2 regions of the Butyrivibrio sp. ob235 genome follow, and region 2 is predicted to be linked to the other one. Evidence: predicted binding sites of a transcription regulator. Region 2 holds the regulator's gene; the other holds the start of a gene.
What was found. The regulator HrcA, encoded in region 2, represses chaperone genes, less so after heat shock. The targets are predictions, from matches to a motif close to TGTTAGCACTCNNNNNNNNNGAGTGCTAACA.

Region 1 (7,479 bases), on a different contig from region 2:
TAATGATGCGGTTAATTCCTTTGCATGGGGAACTTTCGGACTGGTACTTTTGCTTGGTACCGGTCTGATTTGCACGTTTATTACCGGTGTTTTTCAGGTTGCGCATTTACGTCACTGGTGGGGAAAGACATTTGGAGCGATAAAGGGTGAAGCCCGCATTATCAATGATGCAGGTGCTTTGTCACAGTTTCGTGCATTTTGTATGGCACTTTGCTCAACAATAGGTACAGGAAATATTGCGGGAGTATCCACGGCTATCTGCGTAGGAGGACCGGGAGCTGTATTTTGGATGTGGATAGCGGCATTTCTTGGGATGATGACCAAGTACTCGGAAAACGTACTGGGACTATATTACAGGAGAAGAAATTCTGAAGGTGCATGGTCCGGAGGCCCTATGTATTACCTTGAAGACGGACTTGGAAGTATAAAAAAATGTAAGCAGATTGGAAAAATACTGGCTGTTGCCTTCTGTATTTTTACAGTACTTGCATCCTTTGGAATAGGGAATCTCAGTCAGATAAATAAGATAACACTAAATATGGAGGCCGCATTTCTTGCCGATGTTGATATGGGAACCTTCTGGGGTGCCCCTATATTGGACTGGTGGATTGGCGTTGTACTTATGCTTGTCGGAGCTGTGATTATAATGGGAGGATTCAGACGACTGGCGTATGTCTCCGAGACACTGGTACCTGTAATGTCAATAGCTTATATTGCCGGGTGCCTAATCATTATCTTATGCAATATCGAGGCTATTCCGGCTGTATTCAGATCGATATTTCACTTTGCACTTGGTCCTGATGCCTTGAAAGGCGGAGCGGTTGGGACAGCGGTCCAGGTAGCGATGAATACAATAAAAAGCGGATGTAAGAGAGGTGTCTTCTCAAACGAAGCAGGACTCGGCTCTTCAGTAATGGCTCATGTTAATACCTGTGCCAGGGAACCTGTGAAGCAGGGGATGTGGGGAATGGCAGAAGTATTTCTGGATACCATTATTATCTGTACAATTACTGCAATTGTAGTACTGAGTTCAGGCGCGATTGATCTTAATACAGGTCTGACTGTAGTAGGTACTGATGATGCAACTTTGGTTGCACATGCTTTTAACCAGGTACTTGGTCGCCCCGGAGAAATATTTGTGGTTATTATAATAACGTTATTTGCATTTACAACTGTTATGGGATGGTCATATTACGGAGCGAAAGTTGTGGAATATCTGATCGGTGTTACGTGGGCGAAAATATACCGATTTATATTTATTATTCTTATGGTCTTTGGAGCTGTAATGGAATCATCTCTTGTCTGGGATATTTCCGATACCTTCAATGGACTTATGATGATACCTAATCTTATAGGCGTTCTTGTTTTATCACCGCTTGTCGTAAAGCTTACACGCAATTATGCGGACAGGAGAGTAAGGGGAAAAGATGTTGCACCTATGCTATCATATAATCGTGATATTCAGTCGGAAGCAATTCGTGCGATAAATAAGGGGGCATATTAGTGATGATGAAATTCAACATTTCAAAGTGACGAGTCGCTGTAATCCGCATGTTTTCAGGCATGTGGATTATTTAAAAAAAATAATTAGCACTCACTTGACAAGAGTGCTAACAAGTGTTATAACAGTTATAGAACAAGGGAACAGAAATAAAGGGAGCAATAATAATTGTAATGACTCCGGTTCCGCTGCTCAAAGTTTATAATTTCATTCATATATAAGGAGGTAATTATTATGTTGATGCCTAGTATTTTTGAGGAGAATTTGTTTGATAACTGGTTCGATTTCCCGATGTTTAATGAGTTTGACAACACCGAGAGGAAGCTCTATGGCAGGCATGCCGACAGGCTTATGAAGACAGATGTCCATGACAATGAGGATCATTATGAAGTAGATATTGATCTGCCCGGCTTTAAGAAGGAAGATATCAGCCTTGAACTCGACAATGGTTACCTTACCATAAGTGCCACCAAGGGACTTGATAAGGATGAGAAGAACCATAAGGGTAAGATCATCAGACAGGAGCGCTATCAGGGCTCAATGCAGAGAAGCTTCTATGTAGGAGATAACATTACTGAGGAAGATATCAAGGCAACCTTCAGACATGGCGTACTTAGTCTCAATGTACCTAAGAAAGAACAGGCGAAGGTTCCTGAGAAGAAGACAATAATGATCGAAGGATAAGAGATTGTTATTGATTTATAAATTGTTTATGTATTCTTTAACAATATTTAAACATACATAAGCCTTAGTTAATAATGCACCGGCCCTTAAAGTGGTAGAATTATCTATATCACTAAGGGTCGGTGTTTTTATGACGAAACAGTCGGTACTGCAAAAAATACGTACGGTATTTATAGTGCTTAGCGTCATTTGTCTGCTGGTTGCCGTCATGTTCCTTCGGCAGTTTGTGACGACTGATGATAATACCTCGATGGATGGTCCTGTTTACAAAGGAGAGGTCCAGCATCGAGTTCTTTTGCTGTCTTCTTATACTTCCCAGTATTACACATTTGAGCCGCAGATAGAGGGACTTAGACAGAGCCTCGATCCTAACGGTATAGAATTTGATGTTATGTTCATGGATGCCAAGAAGCATGCATCCAATGAGGATGTCGAGACTTTTCACAATTACTTTATTCAAAGAGTTAATTTAAAAAATGATTATGATGGCGTTATTCTGGCAGACGATGAGGCTGTTAAATTTGCCATGAAATATAAGGAAGAACTCTTTACGGATATTCCGGTTGTGTTCTTTGGTGTCAACAACATGACACTGGCACAGATGGCTGTTGAGCGCTATGAAATGTATGGCTTTTATGAAAATGATTACCTTACAAATACAATAGAGCTTTCAATGAAGATGATGCCTGATAGAAAAGTATACTATGGCATACATGATAATTCACCTGCCGGCCTTGCTGACATGGTTCTTTATAACCATGAGAAAAGTAAGCATCCCGACTATACCTTTAATGAGATAAATATAGCTAAACTTCCTTTTGAGAAATTGCATGAAGAATTAAAGTCAATTCCCAGTGATGCTGTGCTCATTTATATGACCTGCTTTAAGGATTCATCCGGAGTGGTTCATTCCACAAATGAGATGACCAATATTATAACTGCAACTACCAAGGTTCCGATTATGCGCAATTATTCAAGCGGCATGAGTGATGGTGTTCTTGGTAGTGTCGGCATGGATTTTACTGCCCAGGCAAGTTATGCGGGAGCATTGATGGCTGACCTTCTTGCTAACAGACATGGTGATGAGCAGTTCCTTTCAATTGAAACACCCTATACCTCAGAGTTCGACTATCAGCTCATGAAGAAATTCGGTATAGATGAAAAGCTTCTTCCCAAGGATGCTGAAGTATTCAACAGACCTCTGACCTTCTTCGATATGTATGGAAAGATATTCCCGGCTGTTGGAATGATTTTCCTGTCTATGGCATTCCTTCTCATGTCGGCATATGTTACTGTTCTTGTCGGCAGAGCCACCAATCTTGAACTCAGAGAGTCTAAGGAGGAACTTGAAAAAACACAGGAGAAGATCAAGTATCAGGCTGAGCATGATGATTTTCTTGATATTCTTAACAGAAGAAGTGCGGTTGACTACCTTAGAGAACATCTGACAATTAAGCATGTCTATTCAATTCTTATGATAGACATTGATAATTTTAAGGATGTCAATGAAACTTACGGACACCAGCTCGCCGATGAGATACTTAAGTACCTGTCGCTTTCTCTTGAGAAGATTGCTGAGGAGAGAAGTTGGATGATCTCCAGATACGGCGGCGATGAGTTCCTTATCATGGTACCCAAGGAACAGCTTGATGAGAATTCCGATACAATAAATGAGATTCTTGAACTGTTCAGAACACCGATTCCTGTAGGAGATGAGACAATTATTCTATCCTGCAGTATCGGTATATCTGTCTCCGATGGTTCCACGCTTCCTGATCAGCATATTATAAATGCCGAGATAGCTATGTATGAAGCTAAGCAGCGCGGAAGAAACAAGGCTTTCAGATATTCCGAGGAGATGAAGAAGAAGATCCGTGAGGAAAACAAGATCAAGGCAAAGATCCTGGATGCCTTTGATAACGACGGATTTTACATGGTTTATCAGCCCCAGGTTAACTCCATGACCAAGGAAGTTACAGGATTTGAAGCTCTGGTAAGAATGAAGGAGCCGGGCCTTTATCCTAACGTATTTATACCGATTGTAGAGTCAAGCGGCTGGGTTGGAAGACTCGGAAGAGTAACTACGGAACTTGTCATCAAGCAGCTTGCAGCCTGGAAAGAGGATGGCTATAAACTTCATCCCGTCTCCATAAACTTTTCCAGTAATCAGATTGGCGATACCGGATATGTGGACTTTATCAGAGACCTCCTTTCGCGGTATAATATACCCGGAAAGTACGTTGAGATTGAAATAACTGAGGGGCTTTTCCTTGAGAGAACAGAACAGGCTGATAAATTGTTCCAGCAGTTTAGAGAACTGGGGATAAAACTTCTGATGGATGATTTTGGAACAGGCTATTCTTCTCTTGGATATCTTACATATATTCCGGTAGACTACGTAAAACTGGATAAATCACTTGTGGACAGTTATCTTGTAGAAGGTAAGGAAGCCTTCATAAAGGATGTCATTCAGCTTGTACATGATATCGATAAGCAGGTAATAGTTGAAGGTGTTGAGGAAAAGTGGCAGTTTGAGAAGCTTCGCCTTTTCAGCGCTGACATAATTCAGGGATATTATTTCTGCAGACCTGTTATGCCTGAAGAAGCTATTCTATATGAAGTTAAAGATGATTAAATAAACGGGAGATTGTTGTGGAAAAAGAAAAGTGGGAGGAGCTTAGGGAAAAGCTCTTTAAGGTGGTATCCGTCGGATACCTTGGGGATACCATAAGTGTTGCATATGATGTTATAGGAACGGGTGCACTGGTATTGAATCTTGGTGCAGCCTTCCTTTCTACGTTCGATAATATAAATGGCCCTTTCGGCGGTGTGTTTAACAGCATTGAGAAATGGACTGTTTTGTTTTTTGCGATAGATTATATCTTACGCGCAATATGTTCCAAGTGCCTGTATCCTGACAGATCAGACTTCATGGCACTTGTTCTGTATTTCTTCTCATTTTCCGGAATTATTGATCTTTTGAGTTTTCTTCCGTATTACATGCCGTTTTTCTTTCCTGCAGGAGCGGCTGCTTTCAGAATGTTCAGAGTGGCAAGGATATTCAGACTCTTCAGAATCAATGCTTATTATGATTCACTGAATGTAATTACAGAAGTTATAAAGAGTAAGTCGCAGCAGCTTTTGTCCTCGGTTTTTATCATCGCCGTTATGATGCTAGCATCCAGTCTCTGCATGTATTCTCTGGAGCATGAAGCTCAGCCTGATGTTTTCGAGAATGCTTTTTCAGGTATCTGGTGGGCTGCATCTACTCTACTGACAGTCGGATACGGTGATATTTATCCTAAGACAATTCTGGGAAAAGTTTTCGGAATTCTGCTTGCATTCCTTGGTGTAGGTATTGTTGCCATTCCAACAGGTATTATTTCCGCAGGTTTCGTTGAACAGTACACAAAGTTAAAGCACATGGGAGACTATGCAAAGTCTATTGATATGCATTTTATTAAAGTGCAGCTTGGAATGAAGGATAAGTGGGTTGATAAGAAGATAAGAGACATTGACCTTCCTCACGGCGCGCTTATTGCCATGATACAGAGACATGGTAATACCATAATTCCAAACGGAAATGTAATACTGGAAGCAGGAGATAAAGTGGTAATCGGGGCAGAGGCTATAAAAAACGATGTACCGATGCATCTTAAAGAAGTCACACTGGGAGAAACTCACCCCTGGTGCGATCATTTTATCAGGGATCTTGATTTCCCCAGACAGACTATTCTTTTATCCATTAAACGCGGCTCCAGAACCGTCATTCCCAAGGGCGGCGTAAAACTTCAAAAGGGCGATACAATAATTGTAATTTCAAGAGTGCACCTCCCTGAAGAGGATGAAGTGGAAGTCTAAAAGCCTTCCCCCTTTGGGGGAAGGTGTCAGCGAAGCTGACGGATGAGGGGGGAAGCTTAAAGCCCTCTCAATATTACATTTTTTATATATCTCTCCGCCGCCTGCCGATATGCCTCCATATCTTCCGCACTCGGCGAACTGAGCCTCTTATCCGGAACAGTATCACGCTCTGTAAACTGCTGTAAATAATACGCCTTTGCACCACAAATCCATTCGCCGATTTTGGCAAAATCTTCTGTAGTATGAAACTCTTTAATAGCTGTAGTTCTGAATTCATAATCTACACCGGAGTTCATAATAAGATTGATGCTCTCAGTGATTACTTCTGTATCGATTTTTACCCCACAGGTATCACTGTATTTTTCCGGTGAATTCTTAACATCCATAGCGATGTAATCAACCAGGTTTTCACTAAGTAAATCTTTAAGAACATCGGGATGATTCCCGTTAGTATCAAGTTTAACGAGATATCCCATATCTTTTATTCTTATAATTAGATCTTTTAATGATGAATTGAGGCAGGGTTCACCGCCTGTTATTACGACTCCGTCAAGGAGTCCTTTTCTTTTATCAAGAAAAGAAAACAATTCAGCATCATCCATTATCGGAGCGGCCGTTCCATCCACCAGTTCAAAATTATGACAAAAAGGACAGCGAAAATCGCAACTGCCTAAAAAGACGGTTGCGGCAACTTTTGACGGATAATCAAGTAATGTCATTTTTTGTAAGCCATGTATTTTCATAATGCTTAATTATACTAGCTTTTTAGCTGTTTTGGAATCTTGATTGACGTATGAAGAAGGGATGATATATCATCAAACTGATAGTATAAAAATGGTAAATACGTAATGTTTTAATATAACCAGATATACAACCGGAGAATATGAAAATGGATAAGCAAAAGAGGTATTTAAAGGTATACGAAGACGTTCGTGAAGACATAATAGGAGGCAGGTATGAGACAGGAAGTAAGCTCCCGTCCAAGCGTGTTATGGCAGAGGCAATGGGAGTCAGTGTCATAACCATCGAGCATGCCTACGAACTTCTTGCGGAAGAAGGATATATCATTCCCAAAGAAAAGAGCGGGTATTTTGTGTCTTTTGATGATAGTGAGATTTATATAGGAAAAGGCTCGGCAGAGAAAAAAACGGTAATGCCCGGTAAAAAGATTCGTGTTGCAAAAAATATTGGAGAGGCTGCTTTTTCTTATTCGATCTATGCAAAGACCGTCAGGAGAGTTCTAAGCGAATACGACAGCCGTGTGATGGAAAAGTCACCTAAAACCGGTATGAACGAACTGAGAAGCGCAATTGCAAATTACCTCGGACGATCCAGAAGGCTTGAGGTTTCCCCGGAACAGATAATAATTGGTGCAGGTGCGGAGTATTTGTACGGACTTATAGTGCAGACCTTCGGACGAGACATTATATATG
Region 2 (7,479 bases):
CGTTGTTTTTCTTATTATCATCTACTGCCGGCTCTGAGCAGGGATCAAGGTCTGTTCCGACGCAGTGGCCTGCTCCGAATTTCATTGCAAGAATGGATAGCACTCCGCTTCCGGTTCCGATGTCGAGCACCTCTGCTTCGGGAGTCATATATTTCCTAAGAGCCCTTATGCAAAGCTGAGTGGTCTCGTGCATTCCTGTACCAAACGCGGTTCCGGGATCAATATGAAGTGTGATGTTCGCTTTTTTCTTATCCTCCTCGTCGGGAGTCTCCCAGGAAGGAATTACCAGAACATCATCCACCAGGAACTTATGGAAATACTGCTTCCAGTTGTTAATCCAGTCGATATCCTCAGTCACATCAACGGAAATCGTTCCGTCGCCTATATCGGAAAAGCTTGAAAGCTCATCGAGAACTCCCCTAATCTCCTGCTTTATCTGATCGGGAGTCTTCTTTATTTCAACCTCTTCACCGTTATCATCATACTCGTGGACGGTCAGCATATTGTCGTCGTCGACTTCGAGAAAAAAGTTCAGATATGCAACACCCTCCTCACCCGGAGCTATTACCGCGCAGCTGTCAACACCTGTCTCCTCATCATCCGCATCCTGAAGATCATCCGTAAACATCTGCTCCTTGTCGGCAGCTGTGAGAGGGGCATTATCCTCTATCTGCGCACCTTCAAGACCGATATCCATCATACTGCTGACAATGATATCCTCTGACTCTTCGTTTGTTCTGATTCTAAAACGCATCCACTTCATAGTTTTACTCCGTTTTTCTAATCTATTTTCAGGAAAAGTATATATAAGTACAATAACAGAAATAGCGGGGAGCTTGTACTCCCCGCTCTGTAATTATGTTTTATTTCTTCTTACCGAAAAATCCGCCCTTTTTCTTACCGCCATCATCATTTCCATCCTTATCTCCGGAAATGCTGTCGGCAGCATGCAAGCTGTCTCCGGTCTTCTCATCAAACTGCTTAAGGAGCTCCTTCGCTTCCTTGGAAAGCTTATCCGGAACCTGAACTACAAGAGTAACATAGTGGTCACCTCTTACATCCTTGTTCCTGAGTGTCGGAACACCCTTTCCGCGAAGTCTTACTCTCGTATCTGTCTGAGTACCTGCCTTAACATCATAGAGCACCTTACCGTCAACGGTATCAATAGCAACCGTTCCGCCGAGTGCAGCTATTGCATAAGACATAGGAACTGTTGAGAAAATATCATAATCCTGTCTCTGGAAAATAGGATGATCCTGTACGATAACCTCTACAAGAAGATCTCCTCTCGGTCCGCCGTTTCTGCCGGGCTCACCCTTTTCACGGATACGAACGCTCTGTCCGTTATCAATACCTGCGGGGATTGAAACCTGAATTCTCTTGTTGCTTGCAACATATCCTGTTCCGCCGCAATCGGTACACTTATCCTTAATTACCTTACCGCTTCCGTTACAGTCGGGACATGTCTGAACATTTCTGACTGTGCCGAAGAAGGACTGCTGTGTGAATACAACCTGACCTTTACCACCGCACTTGGGACACATCTGAGCTGTTGTTCCCGGCTTAGCACCGGTTCCCTTACAGGTCGGGCAGGGATCCTTAAGTCTAAGTTCCAGTTCCTTCTCACATCCGAAAACTGCTTCCTCAAAGGTTATACGAACGCTGGCACGAATATTTGCTCCCTTTGCAGGGCCGCTCCTCGCACCCTGGCTCCTTCTGCCACCTCCGAAGAAATCTCCGAATATATCACCGAATATATCGCCAAAGTCTGCTCCACCGAAGTCGAATCCGCCATATCCGCCGGCACCGCCCTCAAATGCAGCGTGACCGAACTGATCATACTGACGTCTCTTCTCAGGATCGCTCAAAACCGCATACGCCTCGGATGCCTCCTTGAACTTGTCTGCTGCAGCTGCATCTCCGGGGTTCATATCCGGATGGTACTTCTTTGCAAGCACACGGTATGCTTTTTTTATTTCATCATCACTGGCTCCCTTGCTAACTCCAAGGACCTCGTAATAATCGCGCTTCTGATCTGCCATGTGTCTCTCCTAATTTACGCTAATTGCCCAATACATCTTATCTGATGTATTGGGCATTAGCAATCATTAAATTATTAAACTTTTATAAACCCCTCATCCGGCGCTTCGCGCCACCTGTCTACGCTCCGCTTCGGTCCGCGCTAAACCGACGTCCCCCGGACGTCGAGCGCCCCCAGGGGGAAGGCTATGGGTTTTAAACTTCCCTATAGTCGCCGTCAACTACGTCGTCTGCATTACCTGCATCTGAGCTCTGAGCTGAGCCGCCCATGCCGCTCATGTCAGGGCCTGCACCCTGAGCACCTGCTGCGCCCTGAGCACTCTCATAAACCTTAGCGAAGAGAGCCTGAGCATCAGTCATGAGTTTCTCCTTCTGGCTCTTGATTGTGTCGATCTCGCTGTCTGTAAGCTCACGATCCTTAGTCTGCTCAAGAGTATCCTTGAGAGCCTTGAGGTCATCCTCTACAGTCTGCTTCTGAGAAGGATCGATCTTGTCGCCAACTTCCTGAATAGCCTTCTCTGTCTGGAATACGAAGGAATCAGCTTCGTTTCTAGCGTCAATGCCTTCCTTACGCTTCTTATCCTGAGCTTCGTACTCAGCAGCTTCCTTGATAGCCTTATCGATATCCTCGTCAGACATGTTGGAGCCAGCTGTGATTGTGATGTGCTGCTCTTTACCTGTTCCAAGATCCTTAGCGGATACGTTAACGATACCGTTTGCATCGATATCAAATGTAACCTCGATCTGCGGAACACCTCTCATTGCCGGAGGGATTCCATCAAGACGGAACTGTCCGAGTGACTTGTTGTCCTTAGCGAACTGTCTCTCACCCTGAAGAACGTTGATATCAACGGCTGTCTGGTTATCAGCTGCAGTTGAGAATACCTGGCTCTTCTTTGTAGGAATAGTTGTGTTACGCTCGATAAGTCTTGTAGCAACACCACCCATTGTCTCGATTGAAAGTGAAAGAGGTGTTACATCAAGAAGAAGGATATCGCCTGCACCTGTATCGCCTGCAAGTTTACCACCCTGGATACCTGCACCTACTGCTACGCACTCATCGGGATTAAGGTTCTTTGACGGCTCATGTCCTGTGAGCTGCTTAACCTTCTCAACTACGCAGGGAACACGTGTTGAACCACCTACAAGGAGAACTTTTCCAAGGTCTGAATAGTTAAGGCCTGCATCCTTCATAGCGTTCTGTACCGGAATAGCACTTCTCTCTACGAGGTCGTGGATAAGCTCCTCGAACTTAGCTCTTGTGAGATCCATATCAAAGTGCTTGGGGCCTTCTGCTGTAGCTGTGATGAAAGGAAGGTTGATGTTGGTTGTTGTGGAAGAAGAAAGTTCCTTCTTAGCCTTCTCAGCTGCTTCCTTAAGTCTCTGCATAGCCATCTTATCGCTTGAAAGGTCTACGCCTTCCTTAGCCTTGAACTCAGATACCATCCAGTCGATGATCTTCTGGTCAAAGTCGTCACCACCGAGGTGTGTGTCACCGTTTGTTGAAAGAACTTCGATAACACCGTCACCTATATCGATGATTGATACGTCGAAGGTACCACCACCAAGGTCGTATACCATGATCTTCTGCTCTTTTTCGTTATCAAGACCGTAAGCAAGAGCTGCTGCTGTAGGCTCGTTGATAATACGCTTTACTTCAAGACCTGCAATCTTACCTGCATCCTTTGTAGCCTGACGCTGTGCGTCATTGAAGTATGCGGGAACTGTGATTACTGCCTCTGTTACTTTTTCGCCGAGATACTGTTCTGCGTCTGCCTTCAGCTTCTGGAGAATCATAGCTGAAATCTGCTGAGGTGAATACTTCTTGCCGTCGATTGTGCGGCCGTTGTCTGTACCCATATCTCTCTTGATTGATGAGATTGTGTTCTCAGCGTTTGTTACTGCCTGACGCTTAGCGGGCTCACCTACGAGACGCTCGCCATTCTTTGTGAAAGCTACAATTGAAGGTGTTGTTCTTGCACCCTCAGCGTTAGCGATAACGGTGGGCTGACCACCTTCCATAACAGCTACGCAGCTGTTGGTTGTTCCTAAATCGATACCTATGATCTTACTCATTTTATTTTCCTCCGTTTAATTTCAAGACCCCTCATCCGGCACTTCGTGCCACCTTCTCCCAAGGGAGAAGGCTTATTTGAGGTGGCATTTCTTGTAAAATTGTTCTATATATTACTTCGCAACGGCAACCATGCTGTGTCTGAGCACTGTGTCGTGATACATATAACCCTTCTGAAGCTCCTGTGCCACGAATCCTTCCTCGACATCTTCGCTCTCAACCTGCATTACAGCGTTGTGGAAATTAGGATCAAATTCCTTTCCAACGGCTTCGATGGGAGTTACACCAAGATCCTCAATCTGCTTCATAAGCTGCTTGTATATCATATTCATTCCGTCTGCAAAAGCGGAATTCTTCTCTTCTTCAGGGACAGCAGCAAGTCCTCTTTCGAAGTTATCTACAACAGGGAGAATTTTCTCAAGTACACTGGATGCTCCCTGGTTGAACATCTGCGCCTTTTCTCTGTCGGTTCTTGTTCTGAAGTTCTCAAACTCAGCAAGCTGGCGCATGTACTTATCCTGCATCTCTTCAAATTTTTCTTTGTAAGGGTTCTTCTTTTCCTTTTTACCGAAAAGACCTTTCTTCTCACCCTCGGCGTTTTCAGTGTTCTCGGCACCTTCTACGCTCTCAGCAGCCTCTGCTACAGCTTCGGCAGCCTCTTCCTCTGCGGCCTCGGCAACCTTGTTTGCTGCATCAGCTACCTTTTTAGCCTTCTCGGCAACTTCCTGCTGAAGTTCCTTTGCAGTTTTCTTACCGGACACTGTATTTGTATCCTTCTTAACTTCCTTACTCACTTAAATACTCCTTATGGTTCTATTCTTTTTTATATAAATCATCCAGAGCTCTCATCATATTCTTAAGTGCTCCGACAACTTTGTCGTAATCCATTCGCTTAGGTCCGATAACTCCTACCGTTCCTCTCATGCCCTCTCCGAGATCGTAGGTCGCTGTTACAACGCTGCAATCCTTCATGGACTGAACCGGAGACTCATTACCGATGTAAACCTGTATACCTGTCTCCTCTGAGGAGGACTGAAGCGCATTCTCAACGATACTTGTAAGATCGCTCTTATCCTCAAAAGTGGTTATGAGGTCACTTGCTCTCTCCTTATCAGCAAGCTCGGGATATCTGAAAATGTTGTTCGCACCGCTGGTGTAAATCTGAAGGTCCTCATCCTCCGTAATGGCATCTCCGGCTGTATCGAGTATCTTGTCGATTATCTCGCTGTGGATACCCGCCTCCTGCTTCATCGCAGTTATAAGTCCGAGGTTAATGTCCTCTACGGAAAGTCCTGCAAGTCTGGTATTAAGCAGGATATTGAGCTTAAGCATATCCGCTTCGGAAAGCTCCTGCTCCACCTCAACCATTCGGTTCTTAATTACGTTTCCTTCTATTACTATAGTGGTAAGAATGTGTTCCTCATCCACTCTGGAAAGCTGTACGAATTTCAGCTTATTCCTTCTGATCATGGGTGCTGAGATCATTGAAGCGTAGTTGGTATCAACCGCCAGGGTCTTGGCAACCTGCTTAAGGAGCTTCTCAAGCTTCTCTTCTTTATCAAGAAGCATCTCCTTCATGTTCTCAACTTCCTGTTCCTTCTCAGCGAGCATCTCATCTACATAAACTCTGTAGCCCTGATCTGACGGAATACGTCCCGCGGAAGTATGAGGCTGCAATATAAGTCCCATCTCCTCAAGATCCGCCATCTCGTTTCTGATGGTAGCCGAACTGAGATTAAGATCCGTGTACTTGGAAATCGTCCTACTGCCCACCGGCTCGCCTGTCTCGAGGTAATTGCGAACAATTGCATGCAGTATTTTCTTTTTTCTGTCATCCAGTTGCATCACAAACCTCCTTTTTGATGTGTTAGCACTCAACGTCATTGAGTGCTAACATCTTCTGAGAATAAATTACCACTATAAATTATTAATGTCAATAAAAAACCCCAAGGATTTCTCCCTGGGGACGAATAATCTACATATATGTGATAAAGTCCCGGCCTGCAGCAAGCAAGCTTGCCAGGCCGGGACCTTCCATCCTTGTTTATCACATCCCAAAATCAGCATGAACCTCGCCGTTAACAACGAAGTATACTCTTTCCTCTTCGGGCTTTACATAAAGCTCAAGAGTCTTGATCTCGGAAACTTTTCTTCCCATATCATACTGCCATACATTCTTGGCATTCTCGATAAAGGTGTCATATGTAACGCTCTTATCAGCATACTGAAGAACGATATTTGTCTTTGTTGCAGGAGCCTTTGCAGCTGTTGTCTTCTTTGCTGCGGGCTTCTTAGCTGCTGTAGCTTTCTTTGCTGCTGTAGCTTTCTTTGCTGCAGGCTTCTTAGCTGCGGGCTTAGCTGCTGCCTTAGTCTCAGTCTTCTTGGCTGCTGCCTTGGTTGCTGTAGCCTTTTTAGCAGGTGCTGCCTTCTTTGCTGCAGGCTTCTTCTCTTCCTTCTTATCAGCTGCCTTGGTCTCAGTCTTCTTAGCTGCTGCCTTAGTTGCTGTAGCCTTCTTTGCTGCGGGCTTCTTTGCTGCTGCCTTCTTTGCTGCAGGCTTCTTAGCTGCTGTAGCCTTCTTCTCCTCAGCCTTAGGTGCCTCTGCCTCAGCAGGCTTTACTTCATCCTTCTTTTCTGCAGCAATTACCGGTTTCTTGATAGTCGCAATCGGCTTTAAAGCTGCTTCTCTCAACTTGTCTTCAGCCATATCTCCCTCTCTTTCCGTAAGGAACGCGTGTTATGCGTTTTTGCAAATTTATCATTACGTTTTTGAGTTTAGTACATATTCTAAAAAAAGTCAACATTTATGCGCTTTTAGACCAGATTCTATTCTTGAAAGCGCCTTTTTAAGCACTTCCATGGAGGACGCAAACGAAATTCTCACGAATCCTGGGGCAAAATAAGCACTTCCGGGCATCATTGCAACACCATATTTTTCCAATAAATATTCGCATAAACGTGTATCGTCATCTATAATTCCGTAACCCTCATATTCTTTTCCGAGAAAAGCACGGATATCGAAGAACGCATAGAAGGCTCCCTGGATCTCATGGCAGATGACACCGGGTATCCCTCGCAGTTTTTCCTGGACAAAATCTCTGCGCTTCTCAAACTCTGATCTCATGAGCTCGACAGAATCCTGGGGCCCACAAAGCGCCTCAACCGCCGCATACTGTGAGATGCTCGGAGGTGTGGTAGTTGTCTGGCTCTGCACCTTCACCGCAGCGCCAATAACATCGGCTCTGCCGCAGACGTACCCAAGTCTCCAGCCAGTCATGGAATAGGTCTTGGAAAAACCGTTAACCACGATGGTTCTGTCCTTCATCCCTTCAAACGCAGAAATGCTTTTGTGGCGATTCTCACCGTAT

Region 1: BMW61_RS12285 (Hsp20/alpha crystallin family protein) is a predicted target of HrcA. The motif match lies at 1,586-1,616, and genes of this name have one in related genera.

The regions. Positions count from the first base shown of each region.
Region 1 covers NZ_FOBE01000016.1:86,712-94,190, forward strand. Annotated here, with positions in the region: gene BMW61_RS12280 (alanine/glycine:cation symporter family protein) at 1-1,504, shown strand, start outside; gene BMW61_RS12285 (Hsp20/alpha crystallin family protein) at 1,736-2,185, shown strand; gene BMW61_RS12290 (EAL domain-containing protein) at 2,316-4,820, shown strand; gene BMW61_RS12295 (ion transporter) at 4,838-6,046, shown strand; gene BMW61_RS12300 (anaerobic ribonucleoside-triphosphate reductase activating protein) at 6,103-6,789, opposite strand; gene pdxR (MocR-like pyridoxine biosynthesis transcription factor PdxR) at 6,936-7,479, shown strand, end outside.
Region 2 covers NZ_FOBE01000003.1:35,662-43,140, reverse strand. Annotated here, with positions in the region: gene BMW61_RS04355 (50S ribosomal protein L11 methyltransferase) at 1-763, opposite strand, end outside; gene dnaJ (molecular chaperone DnaJ) at 864-2,042, opposite strand; gene dnaK (molecular chaperone DnaK) at 2,236-4,116, opposite strand; gene grpE (nucleotide exchange factor GrpE) at 4,228-4,908, opposite strand; gene hrcA (heat-inducible transcriptional repressor HrcA) at 4,928-5,959, opposite strand; gene BMW61_RS21800 (DUF6465 family protein) at 6,162-6,818, opposite strand; gene BMW61_RS04325 (pyridoxal phosphate-dependent aminotransferase) at 6,909-7,479, opposite strand, start outside.